2 regions of the Streptomyces sp. a15 genome follow, and region 1 is predicted to be linked to the other one. Evidence: riboswitches for the same ligand, from Rfam matches in the RefSeq annotation. Region 1 holds a riboswitch; the other holds the start of a gene.
The links. A riboswitch is a leader RNA that binds a small molecule or an ion and turns the genes downstream of it on or off. The one in region 1 is predicted to bind glycine.
Positions count from the first base shown of each region.

Region 1 (6,972 bases):
GGTACGGCTGGGGGTGCCCCCGGACGCAGTCTCGGGGCGAGCGGTCCGTACCCGCTTCACAGCAACGCGGCCGATCACGCTCCGCAGCGACCGGCGGCCGTGCCGAGCAGCGGAGGGGCGACGTCCATGGCGTCCGAGCAGATCGGCTACCGCGGTCCGACGGCCTGTGCGGCCGCCGGAATCACTTACCGGCAACTGGACTACTGGGCCCGTACCGGCCTCGTCGAGCCGAGCGTGCGGCCCGCCCACGGGTCGGGGACGCAGCGTCTCTACAGCTTCCGGGACGTCGTCGTACTGAAGATCGTCAAGCGCTTTCTGGACACCGGTGTGTCACTACAGAACATCCGCGCCGCCGTTCAGCATCTCAGGGAACGCGGTTTCTGCGACCTGGAGCGGATGACGCTGATGAGTGACGGTGCCACGGTGTACGAGTGCACCTCGCCGGACGAGGTCCATGCGCTGCTCCAGGGCGGTCAGGGCATCTTCGGGATCGCCGTGGGTGTGGTGTGGCGGGACGTGGAAAGCGCGCTCTCCCAGCTGCACGGGGAGCGGATCGACACCGGGGAGACCCTCGTCGGTCACAACCCCGCGGACGAGCTGGCGCGGCGGCGCAACCGGGCGGTCTGACCGGGCGGTCCGACCGGGCGGTCCGACAGTTGGACCGCTCTTCGGGGACGGCATTGTCAGTGGCGTAGGGCAGCATCGGAGATGTGAGAAGCGCGCCCACGATCCTGCATCTCGACATGGATGCCTTCTTCGCCTCGGCGGAGCAGGCATCCAAGCCGAGCCTGCGCGGGAAGGCGGTCATCGTGGGTGGGCTCGGGCCGCGCGGAGTGGTCGCCACCTGCTCGTACGAGGCGCGTGTGTTCGGGGTGCACTCGGCGATGCCCATGGCCCAGGCGCGTCGGCTCGCTCCCAACGCGGCGTATCTCGTGCCGCGCTTCGCGTTCTACCGGGCGATCAGCGAGCAGGCGATGGGGCTTCTGAGGGAGCTGTCGCCGTTGGTGGAGCCGTTGAGCCTGGATGAGGCGTTCGTGGACCTGGAGGCCGGCGGAGCGGCCTGGGACGACGCGTCGGCGCGGCTGGCCGGGGCCAAGCTGCGCGCCGACATACGGGCCGTCACCGGACTCACGGGATCGGTGGGCCTGGCGGCCTCCAAGATGCTCGCCAAGATCGCCTCCGAGCAGGCCAAGCCTGACGGGCTGGTGGTCATCGAGCCGGGAACCGAGCGAGCCCTGCTCGGGCCGATGCCGGTGCGGACCCTGCCCGGGGTGGGGCCGGCGACGGGCGACCATCTGCGGCGGGTCGGGATCCACACGGTCGAGGAGATTGCCGAGGCGGGCGAGGACGAACTCGTACGGCTGCTGGGCAAGGCGCACGGACACGCCTTGTACGCCATGGCGCTGGCGCACGACGAGCGGCCAGTGGTGGCCGAGCGGGAGACGAAGTCGGTGTCGGTGGAGGACACGTACGACATCGACATCCACGACCGGGTCCGGGTGGGGATGGAGGTGCAGCGGCTGGCCGACCGGTGTGTGCGGCGGCTGCGGAGCGCCGGGTTGTCCGGGCGGACCATCGTGCTGAAGGTGCGGAGGTACGACTTCTCCACGCTGACCCGGTCCGAGACCTTGCGGGGGCCCACGGACGATCCGGCGGTGGTGCGGGAGGCTGCCGCGCGGCTGCTGGATTCCGTGGACACGACGGGGGGTGTGCGGCTGCTGGGGGTGGGGGTGAGCGGGCTGGCCGACTACACGCAGGAGGATCTGTTCGCGCAGGCGGCGGGCGAGCAGGAGGACTCCGGAGTGGCGGAGGATGCCGATGACGTTCCTGCGGAGGCGCCGGTGGTGCCGGTCGAGCGGCGGTGGGCCTCGGGGCTCGATGTCACGCATGCCGAGTTCGGGCACGGATGGGTGCAGGGGAGTGGGGTCGGGCGGGTGACTGTGCGGTTCGAGACGCCGGATTCGGAGCCGGGGCGGGTGCGGACGTTTCGGGTTGATGATCCGGAGTTGGAGCCGACGGAGCCGTTGCCGTTGGTGCGCGGGCCTTTTGCGGAGGCTTGAGGGTGCGGGTGCGGGTGCGGGTGCCGGTGCGGTTTTGGGTGCGGGTGCGTTGGGGGCACCCGGCCTTCGGCCGGGTTTGTGTTCCCACCCGCACCACCCGTGTGGGATTCGTTGTCGGGTGCGGGTGGCCCCTGTGGGGGCTGGGCGCCGTCGGCGGGTGCGGGGGTGGTCAGGTTTCGTCTGTGCCTGCCAGCTTGCCGAAGTTGTGGTCCGGGAAGGGGGGAGGGGCGGCCACGTCGAGGCCGTAGTGGTGGTAGAGCTGCAGTTCCTGCTCGGGCGAGAGGTGGCGGCCCACGCCGAAGTCGGGGGCGTCCTTGATCAGGGCGCGGTCGAAGGGGACGTGGAGGGTGCCTTCGATCAGTTCGCTGGGTTCCAGGGGGACGAAGGCGTCTCGGGAGAAGAGTCCGGTGCGTATCGCGGCCCACTCCGGTGCGCCGGTCGCGTCGTCGAGGTAGACCTCGTCGATCGTGCCGAGCTTGGTGCCGTTGCGGTCGAACGCCTTGCGGCCGATCAGGTTGCGCGGATCGATGTCGGTCTGCACGGGCCCTCCACTTGCTCGCAACTCATCCGTAAGCACTACAAAAGAGCAGATTGAGGAACGTGGCCACTCGAAGACGCGGGCGTTGACCCCGCTGGTAGTCTGGCAAGCGGCTGCTGACCCCGCGCGGGAGAGTCCTCCGGACACCATCCGGAGGCGCCGAAGGAGCAAATCCTCCCCGGAATCTCTCAGGCCCACGTACCGCACGGACGAGGTCACTCTGGAAAGCAGAGCGGGTGCCGACGGCGTCGACGGCTTCCGCTCTCACCGACGGTGAAAGCCGGCTGCCCGCGGGCGGCCGGTGAAGCTCTCAGGTTGAGATGACAGAGGGGGAGGCCGTCCGGGTACCCGCGCCGTGGTGACCCTCGAAGGTCGTGTCAGACCAGGAGGCCTCCGTAATGACCGCCCATCGCATTCCGCTCTCCGAGCTCGAGCAGGGAATCCCCTTCGAGCAGCGCCACATCGGGCCCGACCAGGAAGCGCGGGCCAAGATGCTCGCGCAGGTCGGATACGGCTCGCTCGACGAGCTCACCGCTGCCGCGGTCCCGGATGTGATCAAGAACGCCGACGCGCTGGAGCTGCCGGGCGCGCGCACCGAGGCCGAGGTGCTGGCCGAGCTGCGGTCGCAGGCCGACCGGAACCAGGTTCTCGACTCCATGATCGGGCTCGGGTACTACGGGACGTTCACGCCGCCCGTCATCCTGCGCAATGTGATGGAGAATCCGGCCTGGTACACGGCCTACACGCCGTACCAGCCCGAGATCTCCCAGGGGCGGCTCGAAGCCCTGCTGAACTTCCAGACGATGGTCGCCGACCTCACCGGGCTGCCGACCTCAGGTGCCTCGCTGCTCGACGAGGGCACCGCGGCCGCCGAGGCTCTGGCGCTGTGCCGGCGTATGGGCAAGAACAAGAAGGGTCTCTTCCTGGTCGACGCGGACACACTGCCGCAGACCATCGCCGTGATCCAGACCCGTGCCGAGCCGACCGGCGTGGAGGTCGTCGTCGCCGACCTCAGCGACGGCATTCCGGCCGAGATCGCCGGGCGTGAGATCAACGGCGTGCTGCTCCAGTACCCGGGCGCCTCCGGTGCCGTACGCGACATCAAGCCGGTCATCGAGCAGGCGCACGAGCTCGGCGCGCTCGTGACCGTCGCCGCTGATCTGCTCGCGCTCACGCTGCTGAAGTCCCCGGGTGAACTCGGTGCGGACATCGCGGTCGGTACGACGCAGCGCTTCGGTGTGCCGATGGGCTTCGGCGGGCCGCACGCCGGATACATGGCGGTGCGCGAGAAGTTCGCGCGCAGCCTGCCCGGGCGGCTCGTGGGTGTGTCCGTGGACGCCGACGGGAACAAGGCGTACCGGCTCGCCCTGCAGACGCGTGAGCAGCACATCCGCCGGGAGAAGGCGACCAGCAACATCTGCACCGCGCAGGTGCTGCTCGCCGTGATGGCCGGCATGTACGCCGTCTACCACGGGCCCGAGGGCCTGAAGACCATCGCGCGGCGCACCCACCGGTACGCCACGGTCCTCGCCGCCGGGCTGACGGCCGGCGGAGTCGAGGTCGTGCACGGTTCCTACTTCGACACGCTGACCGTCCGGGTGCCCGCACAGGCCGCTCAGATCGTCGCCGCGGCACGCGAGAACGGCGTCAACCTGCGGCTCGTGGACGCCGACCACGTGTCCATGGCCTGCGACGAGACCACGCTGCGGGCCCAACTGGGCGCCGTATGGAACGCGTTCGGGGTCGAGGGTGACATCGAGGCGCTCGACGCCGTGGCCGAGGAGACGCTTCCGGGCGCGCTGCTGCGGTCCGACGACTACCTGACGCACCCCGTGTTCCACCAGCACCGCTCCGAGACCGCGATGCTGCGCTACCTGCGTCGGCTCGCCGACCGCGACTACGCGCTCGACCGCGGGATGATCCCGCTGGGCTCCTGCACCATGAAGCTCAACGCGACCGTCGAGATGGAGCCGGTCACCTGGCCCGAGTTCGGGCAGCTGCACCCCTTCGCGCCCGCCGAGCAGGCGCAGGGCTATCTCACGCTCATCCGTGAGCTGGAGGATCGACTCGCCGAGGTCACCGGCTACGACAACGTGTCGCTGCAGCCCAACGCCGGGTCGCAGGGCGAGCTGGCCGGACTGCTCGCCGTACGCGGGTATCACCGGGCCAACGGTGACGAGCAGCGGACCGTGTGCCTGATTCCGTCGTCGGCGCACGGCACCAACGCCGCCAGTGCCGTCATGGCCGGGATGAAGGTCGTCGTCGTGAAGACCGCCGGGGACGGCGAGATCGACATCGAGGACCTGCGAGCGAAGATCGAGCAGCACCGGGACGAGCTGTCGGTGCTGATGATCACGTACCCGTCGACGCACGGGGTGTTCGAGGAGCATGTCGCCGACATCTGCGCGCAGGTGCACGAGGCGGGCGGGCAGGTGTACGTCGACGGCGCCAACCTCAACGCGCTGGTGGGGCTGGCCAAGCCGGGGCACTTCGGCGGGGACGTCTCCCACCTGAACCTGCACAAGACCTTCTGCATCCCGCACGGCGGCGGCGGTCCGGGTGTCGGCCCGGTGGGTGTGCGTGCGCACCTGGCGCCGTATCTGCCGAACCACCCGCTGCAGCCCGCGGCCGGTCCGGAAACGGGTGTCGGGCCGATCTCGGCCGCCCCCTGGGGCTCCGCGGGGATCCTGCCGATCTCGTGGGCGTACGTCCGGCTCATGGGCGGTGAGGGCCTCAAGCGGGCCACGCAGGTGGCGGTGCTCTCCGCGAACTACATCGCCAAGCGGCTGGAGCCGCACTACCCGGTGCTCTACACCGGTCCCGGCGGGCTGGTCGCGCACGAGTGCATCATCGACCTGCGGTCGCTGACCAAGGCGACCGGCGTGAGCGTCGACGACGTCGCGAAGCGGCTCATCGACTACGGGTTCCACGCGCCGACGATGTCCTTCCCGGTGGCCGGCACGCTGATGATCGAGCCGACCGAGTCCGAGGACCTGACCGAGCTCGACCGGTTCTGCGAGACGATGATCGCCATTCGTGCGGAGATCGAGAAGGTCGGAAAGGGCGAGTGGTCCGCGGACGACAACCCGCTGCGGAACGCGCCGCACACCGCCGGTGCGCTGGGCGGGGAGTGGGAGCACGCCTACACGCGCGAGGATGCCGTCTTCCCGGCCGGGGTGTCGGTCGCGGACAAGTACTGGCCGCCGGTGCGCCGTATCGACCAGGCCTTCGGTGACCGGAACCTCGTGTGCTCCTGCCCGCCGCTGGATGCGTACGAGGACTGACGGGCAGTACACATTCACACGTAGTACGTGATGAGGGCTCCGTCCGGCTGTTCGTCGGGCGGGGCCCTTGTACGTCATGTCGTCATGGCGTCGCGAGGGAGACCTCGGTCGACTTGATCAGGGCGACGACCGAAGCGCCGGGGGCCAGGGCGAGGTCCGTGACGGGGTCCCTGGTGATCACGGCGGTCAGGTCGCCGCCCTCGACGGCGACCTTGACGGAGGCCATCGCGCCGCCGGTCGCGATGTCCCGGACGGTACCCGGGAGCTGGTTGCGGATGGACACGCCGTCGACCCGGGCGGTGGCGAGGGACACCTCCGTCGACTTCACCAGGGCGCGTACGGCGGAACCCGTGGCGAGGCCGAGTTCCTCGGTGGCTTCCAGGGTGATCGCCGCGGTGAGGTCGCTGCCGCCGGTGAGGCGGATCCTGACCGTGGCCATGACTTCGCCGGGGGAGACGGAGGTGACGGTGCCGGGGAGCTGGTTGCGGATGCTCAGGCTCATGGAGAAGGCCTCGCTGGGGGTGGGGGAGTGTCTGTGGGTGGGGAGTGTGGGGCTGGGGAAGTCGGGGGTCCCCACCGTAGTCGGCTGTGGGGATTATGCCGGGTATGCGTGTGTCTGGGTTGCCTTGACCGTTGCCCAGACCGGTGCGCCGGGGTGCAGGTCGAGTTCGGCCGCGGCGACCGTCGTGAGGTCGGCCGCCAGGGGGAGTTCGCCGGCGAGGTCGGCGCGGATCTGGTCGCCGTGGGTCTCCAGGCCGGCCACTTCGCAGCGCCAGAGGTTGCGGGCGCTGGAGCCGGTGGGGCGGTCGCGGTAGAGGGTCACGGCGCCCGGGGGAAACGCGACGAAGACCGGTCCCGCGAGGTCCTCCGTGGTGGTGATGGCGGGGCCGGCGTCGAGACGGACCGTGTGGCCCTCGGCTTGGCCCTTGTAGAGGTTCAGGCCGACGAGTTGCGCGATGTAGTCCGTACGGGGGTGGCGGGCGATGTCGGCCGGTGTGCCCTCCTGGACCACCTGGCCGTGCTCGACGACCACCAGCCGGTCGGCCAGCACCATGGCGTCCAGCGGGTCGTGCGTGACCAGGACGGCGAC
Region 1 covers NZ_JBWLKM010000081.1:8,161-15,132, forward strand. Annotated here, with positions in the region: gene AC5P09_RS42400 (MerR family transcriptional regulator) at 1-627, shown strand, start outside; partial or broken gene AC5P09_RS42405 (DNA polymerase IV) at 711-2,308, shown strand; gene AC5P09_RS42410 (PRC-barrel domain-containing protein) at 2,230-2,601, opposite strand; glycine riboswitch at 2,716-2,812, shown strand; gene gcvP (aminomethyl-transferring glycine dehydrogenase) at 2,997-5,882, shown strand; gene AC5P09_RS42420 (TOBE domain-containing protein) at 5,965-6,384, opposite strand; gene AC5P09_RS42425 (ABC transporter ATP-binding protein) at 6,478-6,972, opposite strand, start outside.

Region 2 (6,972 bases), on a different contig from region 1:
GTTGCCAGACTTGACGGTGAAAGGATGCATAAACGTGATGCGACCCAGAGGGTTCCGTTATCCGGACGCCGGGTAGCGCGGGGCGGACGCAGGCCAGTTGGGACATTGGGGACATGGAGGGATGATCCACCCAGTTCTACGCGCGAAGACGGGGAAGGCGGGTCCGGCCACCGGGGCCGGAGAGGAGTTCGGTCAGTAGCCGCCGCGGGCCGGCGGATAGCCGTAACCGGCCACTGGAGCCTGGGCCGAGGAGGGGGCGGGGGCCGGGGCGGACCCCGCATGGGCCTCGCGGTCGTAGAAGGGGCGGGCGCTCGCCCGCATCCACAGCGCCACCGGGTCGTACTCGTCGGACATCGCCACCGTCGACACCGGGAGCCCGTCCGGGACCGCGCCGATCGACTGCTGCATCATCGCGCGCACCGAGTCGACGGCCGGCGGGCTGGTGTCGTACACATCGAGTCCGATGGCGAGATACGGCGCCCCGAGCGCGGGCTGCACCCAGGCGCGGCGCAACGCGCGGACGGCCGGGGTGCGGTGGGCGTTCTGCGCGAGCAGGGCGTAGAACTGCGGGATCTCGATGCCGGGCTCGGACAGCCGCAGGGGTCCGGCGGGCTGGCGCTCCAGGCCGGTGGCGATGCGGCGCAGATCGAGCCAGGGGATGCCGACGCCGCCGCCGGGAGCGTGCGGATTCAGCCAGAGGCCGTAGTGGTCGGGGTACAGGGTGCGGGCGACGTCGATTCCGTCGACGACCTCATAGGAGCGGTTCCAGCCGCTGGCCGAGAGTTCCTGGGCCGAGGTGACGCACGGCGCGTAGCCGTACCCGTCGACCTCCATGTTTCCGTACTGGGCGTCCGGGGAGCCCGCCTGGCCGTGCCACAGCAGCATCCAGACCTGGCCGGAGGAGGGGGTCGCGAGCGCGCGCAGGAGTGCCTCGTAGGCGTCGTAGCGCCCGGGCGTCACCTGGCGCAGCATGTGCTCGACCTGCCCGGCCGCGATGCCGCTGGCGCTCACCTGTACCGCCCCTTCATGAAGTTGCCTCGGATATGAAACCAGCTTAGGCGCTGTGCTGGGCGGAGCCGTGAGAGCTCGGGGCTGCTCGCCGGTGGGCGGATGCGGGTTGTTCGTGGCTTGTCGCGCCCCCGCGGCGGAGCCGCATGTCGACACAGCCCCGCGCCCCTGGGGACGCCGCCCTTGCGGCGTTCTCTAGTAGCCGCTCGTGTAGAAGGGCCGGACCTGCTCACGCATCCAGTGGCCCACCGGGTCGTCGGCCACGTCCAGGAGGACCAGGTTGACCGGCCAGGGGGCCGGGGCGCGGCCCAGGGCCGCGGCCAGGGCGTCCATGGGGGCCGTGCGCAGGTCGGGGGCGTCCCAGTGGGAGAGCTCCACTCCCACGAACATCACCGGGTTCGCCGTCTCGATGGCGGCCAGGCAGCGGCGGGCCGTGAGGATGACGCCGGTGGCCGCGAACTCGGCCGAGGCCGCGGCGAGGAAGTCGACGGGGTCGTCCTGCCAGTCGGGCTCGTAGAGCTTGACGCGGCCGCCGCTCGCGGGGCCGTCCAGCGGGGTACGGCCGGTGCGGCAGAGGTCGGCCACGGCGGGCGGGGGCAGCGGGACGCCGACCGTGCCGTCCGGGTTCACGGCGATGCCGACCTGCGGGGGCAGCCCGCGGGCGAACTCCACCGCGGGCGCGATGGTGTACGACATGTGCGAGCCGACGACCTGGCGGAACTGCTCCTCGGAGCTGAACACCGGGACGTAGGCCTGACCGTCGATCTCCAGCGTGGGCAGGTCGAGCGGGCCGCTGTGCGGGCCGCCGCCGCTGGGCAGCGGGATCCACACGAAGCTGCGGCCGAGCACCTCGACGATCCGCCCGCCGGCCCCGGGGATGCCGAGGGAGGCGGAGAGCACCTCCTCCAGCTCGTTGCCGGGCCATCCGCCGTGCGAATGGGCGTGCGCCTGTGCCGGGAACTCCGAGAAGCCCGCTGGGAGATCCGCCGGGAAGTCCATCTGCTGTCTACCGCCTGCCGAGTACCGCTGCTGTGGCTGAAAAGGCTAACGGGTGCGGGCGGGCCGGGAGTCAGCCCGTCACAGCAATCCGGCCCCTGCACCCGTTCGGGCCGCGAAACCGACCCGCCTCAGCCCGTGAAGCCGATCCGCCTCAGCCCGTGAAGCCGATCCGCCTCAGGACGTTCGCCGCGTCCCGGTCGATCAGGACCGCCGAGCCGCAGCCCGGCGGCAGGTCGCCCTGCTCCACGGAGCTGATCAGGCGGGCGGCCGCGCCGCGGTGACGCAGGAACGCGTACCGCGAGACGCCGCGGCCGCGTTCGCGCTGGCCGGCCAGGGCCGTGTCGGGGGCGACGTCGAGCAGCATCAGGTGCAGGGTGCCGCCCCGGCGGCGGGCCTCGCGGGCCAGCCAGCCGCGCACCCAGGCCTGCGTACCGCAGTCGTGCACGACGACGCCCTCGCCGGAGCGCAGGGCGCGGCGCAGTCCGGCGTAGTGGGCGACGCGGACGAGCGGGCGGTAGACCGCGTACGGCAGGAAGCGGGACAGCCGGCCGTCCCAGCGGTCGCGGGTGTCCTGGGAGTCGATCCGCGTGCCCTTGACGGTGCGCCGCATCAGCGTGGACTTGCCGCTGCCGGGCAGGCCGGTGATCACGACGAGGTCGCGGGGCCCGAAGAGCAGTGCGTGCGGGCTGTGGCCCTCGCGCTCGCGCAGGTCGCGGAGGACGGGTGCCGGGCGCGCTCCACACGCGCCGCGGGCCGGGGCCGAGGGCTGCTCGGGCAGCGCTACGGCCGAGGTCGTGGCGTACGCAGTGGTCCTGTTCACCGTGATCGTCCTCCCCTGGGGTGGGTCACGAGTTTCCCTCCCCGTCGAGTGTAAAGAGAAGGTAATACGCGGTGTCTCGCGTTTTCATGCGCTTACTGCCACAGGCCGGTTACAGATGCGGCCTGCCACGCGCCGACGATGCGTGCAATGATGTGCGCGCCAACTGCATACCGGCCGCTTGAATCCGCGCGGGAGAGTCCCCAGCCGTACCTCGCTGGGGCGCCGAAGGAGCAAGTCCCTCCCTTGAATCTCTCAGGTCCCCGTTACCGCGCGGGCGAGGCACATCTGAAAAGCGGGCCGCTGCGACAGTGGCTCCACCCAAGGTGCAAGTCGTGACCACCGTTTCGCGGGGTCACGTCGAACCTCTCAGGTTCCGATGACAGATGGGGAGGAACGACCTCGCCGTCATGCCTTGGGAGACGACCGTCCGATGAGCAGCACCGCACCCCGTCACACCGCGCTCGATGCCCTGCATCGTTCGCTCGGCGCGACGATGACCGACTTCGCCGGCTGGGACATGCCCCTGCGCTACGGCTCCGAACGCGACGAGCACAACGCCGTACGCACCCGCGCCGGACTCTTCGACCTCTCGCACATGGGCGAGGTCACGGTGACCGGCCCGCAGGCCGCGCAGCTCCTGAACTACGCGCTGGTGGGCAACATCGCGTCCGTCGGTGTCGGCCGCGCCCGCTACACCATGATCTGCCGCGAAGACGGCGGCATTCTCGACGACCTGATCGTCTACCGGCTGGCCGACACCGAGGCCGGGTCTTCTCACTACATGGTCGTCGCCAACGCCTCCAACGCCCAGGTGGTGCTGGACGCGCTCGTGGAGCGTTCGTCCGGCTTCGACGCCGAGGTGCGCGACGACCGGGACGCGTACGCGCTGATCGCCGTGCAGGGTCCCCAGTCGCCGGGGGTGCTGAAGTCCCTCACCGACGCCGACCTGGACGGACTGAAGTACTACGCCGGCCTGCCCGGCACCGTCGCCGGCGTCCCGGCGCTGATCGCCCGCACCGGCTACACCGGCGAGGACGGCTTCGAGCTGTTCGTGGCGCCTTCCGACGCGGAGCAGCTGTGGCAGGCCCTGACCGAGGCGGGCAAGGGCGTCGGCCTGGTCCCCTGCGGGCTGTCGTGCCGCGACACGCTCCGCCTGGAGGCGGGCATGCCGCTGTACGGCCACGAGCTGTCGACGTCGTTGACCCCCTTCGACGCCGGCCTCGGGCGCGTCGTGAAGTTCGAGAAGGAGGGCGACTTCGTGGGGCGCGAGGCGCTCACCGAGGCCGCCGCCCGCGCGGAGACCAACCCCCCGCGCGTCCTCGTCGGCCTGGTCGCCGAGGGGCGTCGGGTCCCGCGCGCCGGGTACGCGGTCGTCGCCGGCGGCGAGGTGATCGGCGAGGTCACCTCCGGCGCGCCCTCCCCCACGCTGGGCAAGCCGATCGCGATGGCGTACGTCGACGCCGCGCACGCGGCTCCGGGCACGCCGGGTGTCGGGGTGGACATCCGGGGCAGCCACGAGCCGTACGAGGTCGTGGCGCTGCCGTTCTACAAGCGCCAGAAGTAGAGACTCAAACGCCAGAAGTACAGACTTGAGCGGTCCGTGCGCGTGACCCTGCGCACATTTCCGCTGCTCACGTGCGTTTCCAGCAGTCCCCCATTCACCAGCACTCCCCCGCGTACAGGAGAATTCAGGCCATGAGCAACCCCCAGCAGCTGCGTTACAGCAAGGAGCACGAGTGGCTGTCGGCCGCCGCGGACGGCGTCTCGACGGTCGGCATCACGGAGCACGCGGCCAACGCGCTCGGCGATGTCGTGTTCGTCCAGCTTCCGGAGGTCGGTGCCACGGTGACCGCGGGCGAGACCTGCGGCGAGCTGGAGTCGACCAAGTCGGTCAGCGACCTGTACGCCCCGGTGTCCGGTGAGGTCACCGAGGTCAACGAGGACGTGGTGAACGACCCGTCGCTGGTGAACTCCGCGCCCTTCGAGGGCGGCTGGCTGTTCAAGGTACGTGTCACGGACGAGCCGGCCGACCTGCTCTCCGCCGACGAGTACACCGCCTTTTCCGCCGGCTGAGGAGTCGTACACCCGATGTCCGTTCTGAACACGCCCCTGCACGAGCTCGACCCGGAGATCGCCGCCGCGGTCGACGCCGAGGTGAGCCGCCAGCAGTCCACCCTCGAGATGATCGCCTCCGAGAACTTCGCGCCGGTCGCGGTCATGGAGGCGCAGGGTTCGGTCCTCACCAACAAGTACGCGGAGGGCTACCCCGGCCGCCGCTACTACGGCGGCTGCGAGCACGTCGACGTCGCCGAGCAGATCGCGATCGACCGGGTCAAGGAGCTGTTCGGCGCCGAGTACGCCAACGTGCAGCCCCACTCCGGCGCCTCCGCCAACCAGGCCGCGCTGTTCGCGCTGGCCCAGCCCGGCGACACCATCCTCGGCCTGGACCTCGCCCACGGCGGCCATCTGACCCACGGGATGCGGCTGAACTTCTCCGGCAAGCAGTTCAACGTGGTCGCGTACCACGTCGACGACGCCGGCCTGGTCGACATGGCCGAGGTCGAGCAGCTCGCCAAGGAGCACCGGCCGAAGGTGATCATCGCGGGCTGGTCGGCGTACCCGCGGCAGCTGGACTTCGCCGAGTTCCGCCGGATCGCCGACGAGGTCGAGGCGTACCTGTGGGTCGACATGGCGCACTTCGCGGGTCTGGTCGCGGCGGGTCTGCACCCGAACCCGGTCGAGTACGCCGATGTCGTCACCTCCACCACCCACAAGACGCTGGGCGGCCCGCGCGGCGGCATCATCCTCGCCAGGAAGGACTTCGCGAAGAAGCTCAACTCGTCCGTCTTCCCGGGCTTCCAGGGCGGCCCCCTGGAGCACGTGATCGCGGCCAAGGCGGTGTCCTTCAAGGTCGCGGCGAGCGAGGACTTCAAGGAGCGCCAGCGCCGTACGGTCGAGGGCGCGCGGATCCTCGCCGAGCGGCTGACGGCGCCGGACGCCCGCGAGGCCGGCGTCAACGTCCTGTCCGGCGGCACCGACGTGCACCTGATCCTGGTCGACCTGCGCGAGTCCGAGCTGGACGGGCAGCAGGCCGAGGACCGCCTCCACGAGGTCGGCATCACGGTCAACCGCAACGCCGTCCCGAACGACCCGCGTCCGCCGATGGTCACCTCGGGCCTGCGGATCGGTACGCCCGCCCTCGCCACCCGCGGCTTCACGGCCGAGGACTTCGCGGAGGTCGCGGATGTCATCGCCGAGGCGCTCAAGCCGTCCTACGACGTCGAAGCCCTCAAGACCCGGGTGAAGGCCCTTGCCGACAAGCACCCGCTGTACCCCGGTCTGAACAAGTAGTTCCTTTTTGTGGCGTGCCCCGCACACTCGACAGTGCGGGGCGCCCGCCCCCTGCACCACCCGTATTGAGGAGTACCCGTGGCCATCTCGGTCTTCGACCTGTTCTCGATCGGCATCGGCCCGTCCAGCTCCCACACGGTCGGCCCGATGCGCGCGGCCCGCATGTTCGCCCGCCGCCTGCGCAACGAGGCCCTGCTGGAGTCGGTCGCGTCCATACGGACCGAGCTCTACGGCTCCCTCGGCGCGACCGGCCACGGGCACGGCACCCCCAAGGCGGTGCTGCTCGGCCTGGAGGGCGACTCGCCGCGCACGGTGGACGTGGAGAAGGCCGACCAACGGGTGGAGGACATCAAGGCGGCGAGGCTGCTGCGGCTCCTCGGCGAGCACGAGATCGCCTTCGACTTCGACAAGGACCTCGTCCTCCACCGCCGTAAAACCCTGCCCTACCACGCGAATGGCATGACCCTGTGGGCGTACGACGCCTCCGGGGCGGAGCTGCTCACCAAGACGTACTACTCGGTGGGCGGCGGCTTCGTCGTCGACGAGGACGCGATGGGCGCGGACCGCATCAAACTCGACGACACGGTCCTCAAGTACCCCTTCCGCACCGGCGACGAACTGCTGCGCCTGACGCAGGAGACCGGCCTGTCGATCTCCGCGCTGATGCTGGAGAACGAGCGGGCCTGGCGCACGGAGGAGGAGATCCGCGCGGGTCTCCTGGAGATCTGGCGGGTGATGCAGGCGTGCGTCTCGCGCGGCATGGCCCGCGAGGGCATCCTGCCGGGCGGGCTGAA
Region 2 covers NZ_JBWLKM010000077.1:18,167-25,138, reverse strand. Annotated here, with positions in the region: gene AC5P09_RS41705 (enhanced serine sensitivity protein SseB C-terminal domain-containing protein) at 193-1,011, opposite strand; gene AC5P09_RS41700 (enhanced serine sensitivity protein SseB) at 1,204-2,007, opposite strand; gene AC5P09_RS41695 (AAA family ATPase) at 2,159-2,827, opposite strand; glycine riboswitch at 3,007-3,106, shown strand; glycine riboswitch at 3,107-3,220, shown strand; gene gcvT (glycine cleavage system aminomethyltransferase GcvT) at 3,258-4,391, shown strand; gene gcvH (glycine cleavage system protein GcvH) at 4,523-4,900, shown strand; gene glyA (serine hydroxymethyltransferase) at 4,916-6,178, shown strand; gene AC5P09_RS41675 (L-serine ammonia-lyase) at 6,257-6,972, shown strand, end outside.
Region 2: linked by a shared signal. The riboswitch ahead of gcvT (glycine cleavage system aminomethyltransferase GcvT) and the one ahead of gcvP (aminomethyl-transferring glycine dehydrogenase) in region 1 are both predicted to bind glycine.